3 regions of the Sphingopyxis sp. DBS4 genome follow, and region 1 is predicted to be linked to each of the others. Evidence: predicted binding sites of a transcription regulator. Region 1 holds the regulator's gene; each other region holds the start of a gene.

What was found. The regulator LexA, encoded in region 1, represses DNA repair genes until DNA is damaged. The targets are predictions, from matches to a motif close to GTTCCNCNCTTGTTCT.
Positions count from the first base shown of each region.
Region 2: the regulator LexA is predicted to act here: its motif matches at 1,539-1,554, upstream of uvrA (excinuclease ABC subunit UvrA).
Region 3: the regulator LexA is predicted to act here: its motif matches at 2,247-2,262, upstream of NP825_RS15810 (DUF6771 family protein).

Region 1 covers NZ_CP102384.1:1,474,135-1,478,180, forward strand. Annotated here, with positions in the region: gene NP825_RS06860 (ComEC/Rec2 family competence protein) at 1-1,688, shown strand, start outside; gene lexA (transcriptional repressor LexA) at 1,642-2,325, opposite strand; gene NP825_RS06870 (molybdopterin molybdotransferase MoeA) at 2,403-3,590, opposite strand; gene moaC (cyclic pyranopterin monophosphate synthase MoaC) at 3,587-4,046, opposite strand, start outside.
Region 2 covers NZ_CP102384.1:1,977,930-1,981,975, reverse strand. Annotated here, with positions in the region: gene uvrA (excinuclease ABC subunit UvrA) at 1-1,527, opposite strand, end outside; gene NP825_RS09350 (hypothetical protein) at 1,729-2,607, shown strand; gene NP825_RS09345 (M13-type metalloendopeptidase) at 2,832-3,965, shown strand; gene NP825_RS09340 (BCCT family transporter) at 3,968-4,046, opposite strand, start outside.
Region 3 covers NZ_CP102384.1:3,289,410-3,293,455, forward strand. Annotated here, with positions in the region: gene NP825_RS15795 (DUF2493 domain-containing protein) at 1-147, opposite strand, end outside; partial or broken gene NP825_RS15800 (ParB/RepB/Spo0J family partition protein) at 51-1,511, opposite strand; gene NP825_RS15805 (DUF2958 domain-containing protein) at 1,636-2,037, opposite strand; gene NP825_RS15810 (DUF6771 family protein) at 2,272-2,463, shown strand; gene NP825_RS15815 (hypothetical protein) at 2,465-2,794, shown strand; gene NP825_RS15820 (hypothetical protein) at 2,806-3,318, shown strand; gene NP825_RS15825 (SOS response-associated peptidase) at 3,347-3,994, shown strand; gene NP825_RS15830 (hypothetical protein) at 4,017-4,046, opposite strand, start outside.

The sequences.
Region 1 (4,046 bases):
TTCGCGGCGATGGCGGCAGCATCGCGCCGGGCGAATTCATCGGGCTCCGCGCGCGGCTGATGCCGCCTCCGACCGCGAGCCTGCCGGGTGGATATGATTTTGCGCAGCGGGCGTGGTTCGACCGGATCGGCGCGGTCGGGACGGTGCTCGGCGATGTCGCGCGGTCGCCCGGAGAGCGGAGCGGGAGTCAGCCGCTGCGCGCGCGGCTGAGCGCGCATATCCACGAACAGGTCGCAGGATCGCCGGGCGGGATCGCGGCGGCGCTGGTCACCGGCGATCGCGGTGCGATATCGCCCGAGGATGACGAGGCGATGCGCCGCGCAGGGTTGGCGCACCTGCTGTCGATCAGCGGGCTGCATGTGACCGCTGTGATCGGCTTTGCGATGCTCGTCGCGATGCGGCTGTTCGCGCTGAGCCGGCGGTTGGCGCTGGCGGGATATGTGCTGCCGATCGCCGCTGCCGCCGGCGCGCTTGCGGGGGCGGGCTATACGTGGCTGGCGGGGGCCGAAGTGCCGACGTTGCGGTCGCTGATCGCGGCGCTGCTCGTCCTCGTCGCTTTTCTGATGGGGCGCGAGGCGTTGACGTTGCGGCTTGTGGCGGCAGGCGCGCTGATCGTGCTGCTGTGGCGTCCCGAATCGCTCGCGGGGCCGAGTTTTCAGCTCAGCTTCGCGGCGGTGACTGCGCTCGTCGCACTTCATGAAAGCCCGGCGATGCAGCGCTTCCTCGCGCGCCGCGACGAGGTTCTGCCGCTGCGATGGGGGCGGGCGTTGGCGGGGTTGCTGATCACCGGGCTGGTGGTCGAACTCGCGCTGGCGCCGATCGCGCTGTTTCATTTCCACAAGGCGGGGCTTTACGGCGCGCTCGCCAATGTCGTCGCGATTCCACTGACCACCTTCGTGATCATGCCGATGGAGGCGGCGGGGCTGCTGTTCGATAGCGTCGGCCTCGGTGCGCCCTTCTGGTGGGTCGCCGATCATGCGCTGCGCCTGCTCATCGCGCTTGCGCACGCGGTCGCCGACACGCCGGGGGCGGTCGCGACGCTGCCGAGCTTTCCGCGCTGGGGTTTCGCGCTGACGGTCGGCGGCGGGCTGTGGATCCTGATCTGGCGGACGCGATGGCGCTGGATGGGGGCGGGGCCGCTGGCGATCGGCATCGCGGCATTGCTCGCGCAGCCGCGCCCCGATCTGCTCGTCACCGGCGACGGGCGCAACATCGCGGCGGCCGTGCCCGGCGGCAGCTATGCGCTGCTGCGTGATCGTGCGGGCGATTTCGTGCGGGATGCGATGAGCGAGGCGGCGGGGATCGACGTGCCGCTGAGCGCGCTCGCCGATCTCGACCATGTCGAATGCAACGCCGATTTCTGTCGCTGGCATCAGGGCGCCGACGGCGTGCAACGCGTCATCCTCGCCTCGCGCGGACGCGATCGGATCGAAGGGGCCGATATGGCGGCCGCCTGCGCCGCGGCCGATGTCGTGATCAGCGATCGCTGGCTGCCGCGCGAATGCATCGGGCGCTGGCTGACGATCGATCGCGACAGCCTGGCGCAAAGCGGTGGGCTGGCGATCTACCTGGGGAGCAGGCCGCGAGTCGCCGCCGCGCTACGCGCTGGCGATGAGCATCCGTGGCGCCGCCCCGACCAGCTCAGTGGTAACGACGAAGCAGTCCCGAAAGACGCCCTTGCACCATGACGCGCCCGGCCTCGTAGCGCTGCGGCTCATAGGCGCTGTTGGCGGGGTCGAGCCGGATCATCTTGCCCTCGCGGCGGAAATATTTGAGCGTCGCATCCTGCCCGTCGACCAGCGCGACCACGATGTCACCCTCGCGCGCGGTGTCGGCCTTCTGGATCAGCGCATAATCGCCGTCGAAGATTCCCGCCTCGACCATCGAGTCGCCCGACACTTCGAGCGCATAATGCTCGCCCGCGCCGAGCAGCGCAGCGGGAACCGCGAGCTGGTTATGATCCTCGAACGCCTCGATCGGTACGCCCGCAGCGATCTTGCCGTGCAGCGGCACCTCGATGATGTCGTTCGCGGCGATCGGGCGCAGCGCGGGGGCGGGCTTGCGCAGCGGGACGATATTGTCGCGCTCGCTTACGACGGGAGCCTTGGCGCCTTCGGGGGCCTTGAGCACCTCCAGCGCGCGAGCGCGGTTGGGGAGGCGGCGGAGAAAACCCCTTTCTTCCAAAGCGCTTATCAGGCGATGGATACCCGATTTCGACTTGAGGCCGAGCGCTTCCTTCATCTCCTCGAACGACGGCGAAATGCCGCTCGCGTCGAGGCGCTGCTGGATGAAGTGGAGCAGTTCATGCTGCTTGGCGGTCAACATCGCTTGTTCTCCATGATGCCCCGAATGGACCGGGCGCCGGACATAGGGAGAACGATAGTGGAACAAATCGGAACTTGTCAAGCGATGTCGATATAATCGGCCAGTTCGCCAGCGGCTTTGGTGGGGGCGCCGATCTCGCGGATCACGAGCGCATCGGCGTCGGCGAGCGGAAAGGTGCGGCCGCTGTCCTGCCCGTCGAACAGCATGAGGCGCTCGCCGTCGCGGCGCGCGCGCAGATAGTCGCGCCGCGTGCTGCCGGGACCGAGCGCGGCCGCGAGCGGCGCTTGCCGGATTTCGGGCAGTGGGTTGCGCGCGCCTGCAAGATGGCGGACGAGCGGGAGTAGGAACAGGGTCGCGGTGACGAAGGCGGAGGACGGATTGCCGGGCAGGCCGAGCAGCAACGCGTCGCCGATTTGGCCGGCGATCAGCGGCTTGCCCGGCTTCATCGCGATTTTCCAGAAATCGACGCGCCCGCCCGCATCATCGAGCGCGCCGCGAACATGATCGTGATCGCCGACCGACGCGCCGCCGACGGTAACGATGACGTCGTGACGTCGCGCCAGATCCTTGAGAATATTCGCAATCATCGTCCGGTCATCGCGCATGTGCAGCGGCAGACCGGTATCTGCGGGTTCGCGCGCGAGCAGCGCCGCGAGCATCGGGCCGTTGCTGTCGGGAATCTGGCCGGGGGCGAGCGCACGGCCCGGCTGCACCAGCTCGTCCCCGGTGGTCATGATCGCGACGCGCGGGCGCGCACCGACCGCAAGCTGCGCCGCGCCGCCCATGATCGCGGCAGCGAGCGCGCCCGGGGTCAGGCGCGTTCCGGCGGCGAGGAGTCGGTCGCCCGCGGCGAAATCGCTCGCGCGGGGGCGAATATGCTGGCCGCGCGCGGGCGCATCGCCGGTCAGAGTGAGCACTGTCTCCTCGGTGGCGGCATTTTCCTGGATGAGGATAGTGTCGGCGCCATCGGGAAGCATGGCGCCGGTGAAGATGCGCGCCGCCTCGCCCGCGCCGAGCGGTGCGGACGGCGCGGCGCCTGCGGCGACTTCGCCGACGATGCGCCAGGGGCCGGGAAGATCGTCGAAGCGGATTGCATAGCCGTCCATCGCCGACAGCGCCGCCGCGGGCTGGTCGCGTTCTGCCGCGATGTTCTGTGAGAGATAGCGGCCAAGCGCTTCCGAAAAAGCGATAGTTTCCGGCGCGAGTGGCGGGCGCAGTGCGAACAGGCGTGCCTGCGCTTCCTCGACGGGAAGCAGGCCGCTCATGCGGCGCGCCAGTCGCCCGAGCGGCCGCCGCTCTTTTCGAGCAGACGGATATCGCTGAGGATCATCGCGCGGTCGAGCGCCTTCGCCATGTCGTAGAGCGTCAGCAGCGCGACCGAGGCGGCGGTGAGCGCCTCCATCTCGACCCCGGTCGGCCCGGTCGTTTCGGCCGTGGCGCGGACCGAAACGCCGGTCTCCTCCCAATCGAATTCGACCGAAACCTTGGTCAGGGCGAGCGGGTGGCAGAGCGGGATCAGGTCGGACGTGCGTTTCGCGGCCATGATGCCCGCGATGCGCGCGGTCGAGAGGACGTCGCCCTTGGGCGCGTTGCCGCTGCGGATCGCGGCCAGTGCCTCGGCTGACATCGCGATGCGGCCGCCCGCGACGGCGCGGCGCCGGGTGGCGGGCTTGGCGCCGACATCGACCATATGCGCGGCGCCGCTGTCGTCGAGGTGAGTC
Region 2 (4,046 bases), 500 kb from region 1:
GCCCGACGTGCGGTTGAGGTTGAGATAATCGAGCCCGACATTGTTGAGGAAGCCGAGCCGCTCGTTGATCTCCTTGAGGATAGCTTTCGCGATCTGCCGCTGCTGCTCGTTCAGTTTCTCGTCGAGCGTGCTGAACCACGCGAGGGCGTCGGCGACCGAGCGCTGCGCCGACAGGCTGATATTCTCGCCCGCGATCTTCACCGCGAGCGGTTCGGGGCGCAGACGCGCGCCGTGGCACGTCTCGCACGGCTGCGCGGTCTGATATTTGCTCAGCTCCTCGCGCATCCACGCGCTTTCGGTCTGCAGCATGCGGCGATTGAGGTTGCCGATCACGCCCTCGAACGCCTTGTGCGTCGTATAAGTGCGCTTGCCGTCCTTGAAGGTCAGTTCGACCGGCATGCCGCCGGTGCCGTGCAGGATGATCTGCTGCACTCCGCCGGGAAGGTCCTGCCACGGCGTATCGAGGCCGAAATCATAGGCTTTGCCGAGGCTTTCGAGCACCTGCATATAATAAGGCGACGGCGGGTTCGATTTCGCCCACGGCACCACCGCGCCCTTCTTCAGGCTGAGCGCATGGTTGGGGACGACGAGTTCGGGATCGAACTCCAGCCGCTCGCCGAGCCCGTCGCACGCCGGGCACGCGCCCTGCGGCGCGTTGAAGCTGAACAGGCGCGGTTCGATCTCGGCGATGGTGAAGCCCGAGACGGGGCAGGCGAATTTCTCGGAGAAGATGATGCGGTTCGCGGGGATTCCCGCGCCCTTCATCGCGCCGCCGGTATCTTCTTCCTCGCGACCCGGCACGACGCCGTCGGCGAGGTCGACATAGGCGAGCCCTTCGGCCAGCTTCAGTGCGGTCTCGAAACTGTCGGCGAGCCGCGTCTCGATCCCTTCGCGCACGACGATGCGGTCGACGACGACCTCGATGTCATGCTTGTATTTCTTGTCGAGCGCCGGCGCGTCCTCGATCTCGTAGAATTCGCCGTCGATGCGGACGCGGGTGAAGCCTTCCTTCTGCCACTGCGCGAGTTCCTTGCGATACTCGCCCTTGCGGCCGCGGACGACCGGCGCGAGCAGATAGGCGCGCGTGCCTTCGGGAAGTTCGCGGACGCGGTCGACCATCTGGCTGACGGTCTGCGCGCTGATCGGCTCGCCGGTCGCGGGCGAATAGGGAATGCCGACCCGTGCCCAGAGCAGGCGCATATAGTCGTAGATCTCGGTCACCGTCGCGACCGTCGAGCGCGGATTGCGGCTAGTCGTCTTCTGCTCGATGCTGATCGCGGGGGAAAGCCCGTCGATATGCTCGACGTCGGGCTTCTGCATCATTTCGAGGAACTGGCGCGCATAGGCCGACAGGCTCTCGACATAGCGCCGCTGGCCCTCGGCATAGATAGTGTCGAAGGCGAGGCTCGATTTGCCGCTGCCCGAAAGCCCGGTGATGACGATCAGCGCGTCGCGCGGCAGGTCGACGTCGACGCCCTTGAGATTATGCTCGCGCGCGCCGCGCACCGAAATATGGGTGAGACTCATAGGAGGGGTATGTTCCAGATTTGTTCTTGGGACGCAAGGGGCGCGTCGCGACGAAGATAGGGATGCTGCGGTGTCGCCACAATGGACCGAATTTGGCGTTTCTATCCAATACATTCTTCGTGCCGAGTCATTCCTTCCTTCAGGGCAGTCGATGTGGGGGGAATCGGGATGCGGAGGCGAAAATATCGTTGGGCGCTGGTGTTGGCTGCCGCGTCGTTAGCGGGTTGCACGAGCGTCGAGGCCCTGAGGCCCGACATCGCCGCGAAACCCCTGCCGAGCAGGCTGGACGAAATAGCCTATATAAACTCGCTGCGCAGTGCCTACGAAGTTGTGACAGACGATCATTGCTTCGACGGCAAGGATTTGCGGGCTTTCAAGGCGAAGCTGGGCCAGGGGTATCGCAAGACCGACGACCCGGAGAATTTCCTGTCGTCGGACAAATGCCTGAAATTCAAGGCGGTGGATGGATCGAAACTTGCCGGTAAAAGCGCCCTGGCCGATTATCTGACCGCCGGTTTCGGGCTCACTGATCTTTATTGCAAACGGTTCTTTTCCATCGCGAGCGAAACACAGCAAAATCGTGTTTTCGGCCGTAACCTGACCAATGGCGTCGACACGCTTGTCGGGTCGATCCTGACTCTCGCGAGCGCTGGCGACACTGCGATTGGCATCACAAACGGGTCGTTCGGGCTGATCAACGGAACGCTCGAAGGCTTCGACGCGGCCTATCTTGTCGGTCCAGACATGCCTGAAGTCGAACGCCTGGTCAAAGCCGAGCAGACTTTGTTCAAGGAAACCGTCTTTGCAAAGGACGGAAAATCCTTTCCTTCCAGCTATGCCGGCGCGCGGTCTGTCATAGAATCCTATGCCGGAATCTGTTCCTTCACCGGCATGCGGCAACTTGTGGCGAAGTCGGTGGCCGACAAGACCGAAACGCTCAATCAGAAGGTTCAGGAAACCCGTAACGATACCGGACAGGGCCAAAACGGACAGGCGGGACAGGGACAGGCAGGTCAATCCGTCATCGACCGTATCGAGTCGGGAAGGTTGCCGCAGGCGACGATGGTCCCGGTGGGTTAGCGAAGCGTGGCGCTTTAATGATTTCCGCCGTGTTTGCCGGCAGCCGACCGTCGAGCGAATAACCGTCGGATAGTCGCCGAGATCGGCCGCATTTCCACCAACGTCCCAATGGTTTCGACCAGCGCCAGCTACGTCGCTTGACCCGTGACGCGCGCGGGCGGACACCTCCGGTCATGTCCGTCATCTCCGCTGGAGATAACGCACGAAACGTAGGAGACTGGGGAATGACGAAGTTTTTTGCGGGGGCCGCCGGCCTCGCGCTTGCCGCTGCCTTGGCGGCGGCGCCGGCCCTGGCGCACGATGACGCCAAGGTGAAGACGCTGCTTGCCGAAGCGAATGACGATGCGTCCGCATCGGGTGATGGATCGCTGAAGGCGCTGACCTTCGGAACATGGGGCGTTGATCTCGGCGCGCGTGATACGTCGGTGAAGCCTGGCGACGACTTTGACAAATATGCGAATGGCGGCTGGTTTGCCCGCACCGAGATTCCGGCCGACCAGGCGTCGGCGGGGGTCGATTACGACGTTTATAACCTGACGCAGCGCCAGCTCCGTCAGCTCGTCACCGGCGCGCCCGCCACGAGCCAGGTCGGCGGCCTCTATCAGAGCTTCATGGACGAAACGCGCGTCGACCTCTACGGCAATGTGAAACGCAGCGCGGCGTTCGAATATGCCTATGCGCTGTCCGATCTCGACAAGCCGGTCGATCGCAAGAAATGGTCGATGAACCCGCAGGAAGTGAACGCCTATAACGGCGGACTCGAAAACAAGATCGTCTTTCCGGCGGCGATCCTGCAGGCACCCTATTTCGCCGAGAGCGTCGACGATGCGGTCAATTATGGCGCGATCGGCGCGGTGATCGGGCATGAGATCACGCACGGCTTCGACGATCAGGGGCGCAAGATCGATGCCAACGGCGCGGTGCGCGACTGGTGGACCGCCGCCGACGCCAAGCGCTTCGACGAGCAGGCGAAGGGGTTCGGCGCGCAATATGCGACCTATGAGGCGGCGCCGGGCGCCTTCATCAATCCAGACCTGACGATGGGCGAGAATCTGGCCGATCTCGCCGGGCTGGAGGTCGCCTACGACGCCTATCACCGCTCGCTGGACGGCAAGGAGGCGCCGGTGATCGACGGGCTGAGCGGCGACCAGCGCTTCTTCCTCGCCTTTGCACAGGCATGGCGCGACAAGGCGCGCGACGATGCGATCAAGCAGCAGGTGGCGAGCGATCCGCACAGCCCCTCACGCTGGCGCATTATCGGGCCGCTGCGCAACGTCGATGCCTGGTACAAGGCGTTCAACGTCCCGGCGAATGCCAAATATTATCTGAAGCCCGAGGATCGCACCCGGATCTGGTAAGGCTAATCGGCGATGACGGGGGCGGCCGCTGCGCGCTGCCCCCGCACCGTCATCACGGCCAGCGACAGCGCTGCACCGATG
Region 3 (4,046 bases), 1.8 Mb from region 1:
TGGAAGCGGCCGTGCGTCGGGTTCGTCCTCATAGGGCCTATGACCGTAGCGGAATAGAAACAGCCGAGAACAAGGGCATGGAGCACCGCAGCGAAGGCAATGGCCGGATCCTGGGCAAAGGCGTCCTGGAGCGCGAGCGTGCGCCATGCGGTGAGATCCGACACGAGGCGATCGGGAAGCGGACGCAGCGCATCGGATTCGTCTTCGCCATCGCTGCCCACAGGCGGTATGACGTGATCGCCATCCCCGCCGCCACGCAGGCCGGACCCTTCGCCCCCTGCTTCCGTTTCCGGATCAGCCTCGCCATCGGCCAGTTCCCGCTCCGGCTCGTCCTCAGCCCGCACGAACCCGCGCTCGTTCCGCACCGATCCGTCGCGGTCGATCGAGACGAAGGCGCCAGCGCGTCCCATCTCGGCGGGATCGAAGACGAGCGGGCGGTCGACGAGCGCGCCGAGTTCGGCGTCGATGGCATCGATCCGCGCATGCACTTCGGCGGGCACGTCCGGCACCTCGGACCATTGCTCGCAAAGCGCCTCGCTTTCAGCCTCGAGTGCGGCGACGCGGGCCTGTTCATCGTCGGTCATCGGGACCTCCGTGCGGTCGATCGCGCGCAGGTCGCGCGTCGCGTCCCACGGCAGGTCGATCGAGGTGGTCACCCATTTCCAGCCCTCGGCGAGAATGCGCTCGCCTTCAGCTTTCAATCTTTCGTCGACCAGCCGGTCGAGCAGCGCCGGGTCGGTGAGCCAGCCGCCTCCGTCGGCCTCAAACAAGTCGCGCACCACGCCGCCGCCTGCCGTGACATAGGTATCGACGCCGACGAACGCTGCGCGCTTGTCGGTGACCCTTACGCTGTCCTCGGTGAGTTTCTGGCGGATGAAGCCGGGGCTCTTGTTGAAACTGTGATCGAGCTGCGCCCAGAGCTCCTCCTGGCGCTGATGATCGTCGGCGACGGTGAAGGCCATCAACTGGTCGAGCGTCATCCCGTCGTCGGCATAGATGTCGTGGAGCTTCGGTGACACCGCGGCGAGCTTCAGCCGCTGGCGCACGACCGCGGGGGTGGTGAAATGATGCGCCGCGATCGCCTCGACATCGTCGCCCTTGTCGACCATCGCCTGCATCGCGCGAAACTGGTCGAGCGGATGGAGGCTCTCGCGCATGGCATTTTCGGCGAAACTGTCGTCCTCGGCGAGAATATCGCTGTCCGCCGCGCGCACGACGCAGGGGATTGGCGCATCATTCGCGAGACGCTTCCGCTTCACCAGCAGTTCGAGCGCGCGATAGCGCCGCCCCCCGGCCGGTATTTCATAGCGGCCCGTCTCCTTTCCCGAGGCGTCGCGTTCGGGCCGGACGTTGAGGCTCTGGAGCAGGGTTCGCCGGTCGATATCGTCGGCGAGCGCCTCGACCGACACGCCGGCTTTCACCCGCCGGACATTGGACTGGGAGAGAAACAGCCGGTCGAACGGGATGTCGCGCGACGGGCTGAGGATGAGTTTCGGGGCCTGTCTGGCCATGGGCTTTCTCCATGACGGGCCGCCGCGAGACACTCTCCCGGCTCCTGGACCCGTCACGAAGGCGCCAGCCCCCCTCTTCCTCCCGGGGGCCGCGCGTGGCGGTCCCGGCAGGCGGCCAGGCGCGTCAGCCGCGCCCCGAAAGTCGTTCGACCGCGCGCCGGAGCCTTTGCTCCCCCAACACGATCGACCCCGCTCGCCGCGCCGCTTCGGCATAAGCCGATAGCGGGTGGCTTGCCGTGAAGTGGAGGTCGCGTTCGATCGTGAGGCCGAACGGAAGGCGGACGGACTCGAGTTCGGACAGCGCGAAGCTGCCGAGTTCGGGGCAGCCGAAGCCGAGATCGGCGAGGCCGAAGAAAATACCGTCCGCATCGATCTCGGTCGCGAGCCAGGTCGCCGCGCCGACGGGGCTGAACAGGCGGACGACCGGTTTGGGGTCCGGCTCGCGTTCGCCGCGCGAAAGCGTGTCGATCCGGGTGGCCAGATTGGCGCGAAGCTGCGCCTCGAGCGCGGGGGTCAAGAGTTTCATGGTACTTTCTCCTGGGGCGACCGGCGGCGAGCCTCTCTCGCCGCGCGCGGTCCGCCGCCCAGGGGCGGGCCATCTCTTCCTCGCCGGTTTCTGGCGTTGCCGGTGGCGGCCGCGCGCCCCGGACCGGGCGGCGACGGGCGGCAGCGGCAGCAAGCGCCCGCTGACCACGCAGGCCGCCCGCGCTGTCCCGGTCACCCACTTGCCAAATTGTTCTCTCTATGTTCTCATTAGGGCATGGACAATATCGATACTGCCCGAGTCGCAGAGACCATCCTTTCCGCCCCTGGCTGGGCGCGCGTGGGTATCACCGCGCCGACGAATCACATCCGTGTCGAGGCCGCGTTCGAACTCGCCCGTGCGATCGTCGAGAGCGTCCGTGCCGGCGCGGAGCCCGCAAGCCCCGACCAGCTTGGACTCTCCCTGTGACGTGGGCGGATGGACAAAGGACGGACAGCATCGCGCCACGCATGTCTTCGAGGCCGCGGCCTGGTTTCGGGCGATCAAGCCCGTTTGCCGCTGCGGGCATAGTGCGACGTTCAATCCCTATGGGATCTGGTGGCGCTTCGAGTGCAGGATGTGGGACGGCAATCTCGTCAAGGCGTGCCAGAAATTCTGGTGTGTTCGCTGCGGCGCGCGGACGGGCAAGCGCGTCCGCCCGGTGCGGATCGAGCTCGTCGACCCGAGCCCCGATGACATCGCCCTGCCGATGCCCGAAGAACGCGAATGGAAGCGCGCGCTCAGCCGTTTCCGCGCCTGAGGACTGAGTTCATGGATATCGAGACGGACGACGCGCTGGTCGGCATCGGCAAGCTCCACCGCGTGATGGTGTGGAACGGCCAGCGCGAATGCGAGAAGGAGATGCTGTGGGGGCTGCCCTCGCGCGATGCCGATATATTCCAGATCCCGCTCCTGAAGTCCGAGACCGCGATCATTGATCGCCCCTGTCTGCTGCTCGCCAATGAGTTCGGCCTCGTGAAGCGCGGCAAGACGATCTACGCCGCAAGCCTCATCAGCGACGAGCCTTTCTTCTGCATCGCAGCGGTCTGGCGTCCGGCGCACCGCCTGTGGCCTGAGAGCTTCGCGGTGCTCACCGTCCCGGCCTATGACGATCTGGCGCCGCACAAGGATCGCCACGTCGGCGTGGTCCGCCCCGAGGACTGGTTCGACTGGTTGATGGGGGCGCGGCCGCCGCTGGACATGTTGCGACCTTTCCCCAAGAATAGCTTCAGCATCATGCCGCCGATCCAGCAGAATTTCGACGAAATGCTCGGCGCGGCCTGACCGAAACCACCCAAGGGGACTCGCCGCCATGTGCAATCTCGTGACCCTCAAGGCTTCGGTCGCCGAAGTGGCCTCGGCGTTCGGTGCGCGGCGTCCGCTCACCAATGCGCAACCCGGCGAAGTCTATCCCGGCGGACAAGGATTTGTGGTCCGTGACGACGCGGGCACGCGCGCGCTCCAGTCGATGACCTGGGGCTTCCCGGTGCGGCTCAAGCATATGAAACCGACGAGCAAGCCCAAGCCCGTCAACAATGCCCGCGACGACAAGCTGATGACCTTCTGGCGAACATGGTTTACCAATCCCGCCCAGCGCTGTCTGATCCCGATCACGGCCTTCGCCGAAGCCGAAGGCGAGAAGGGCAAGATGACGCGAACCTGGCTAAGCGTCGTCGACCAGCCGCTCGCCGCCTGCGCCGGGCTCTGGCGTCCGACCAACGAGTGGGGCGATTGCTATACGATGGTGATGGTCGATGCGACCGAGGAGCTGTTCGACATTCACGACCGGATGCCGGTCATTCTTCACGCCGCCGATCATGACGCCTGGCTGCAAGCTTCGGCTGAGGAGGCAATGAAGCTCGTTACCCAATATCCGGCAAGCCGGTTGGAGGTTGAGCGGACCGACGTCCCGTGGTTCAGCCGCAAGCCCCCGAGCGCGTATGCCCCGACGCTCCTTTGAGAAGCTGGATAGCGGGGCGACGTCACCCGCCGAATAGCGACCGGATCGCGCC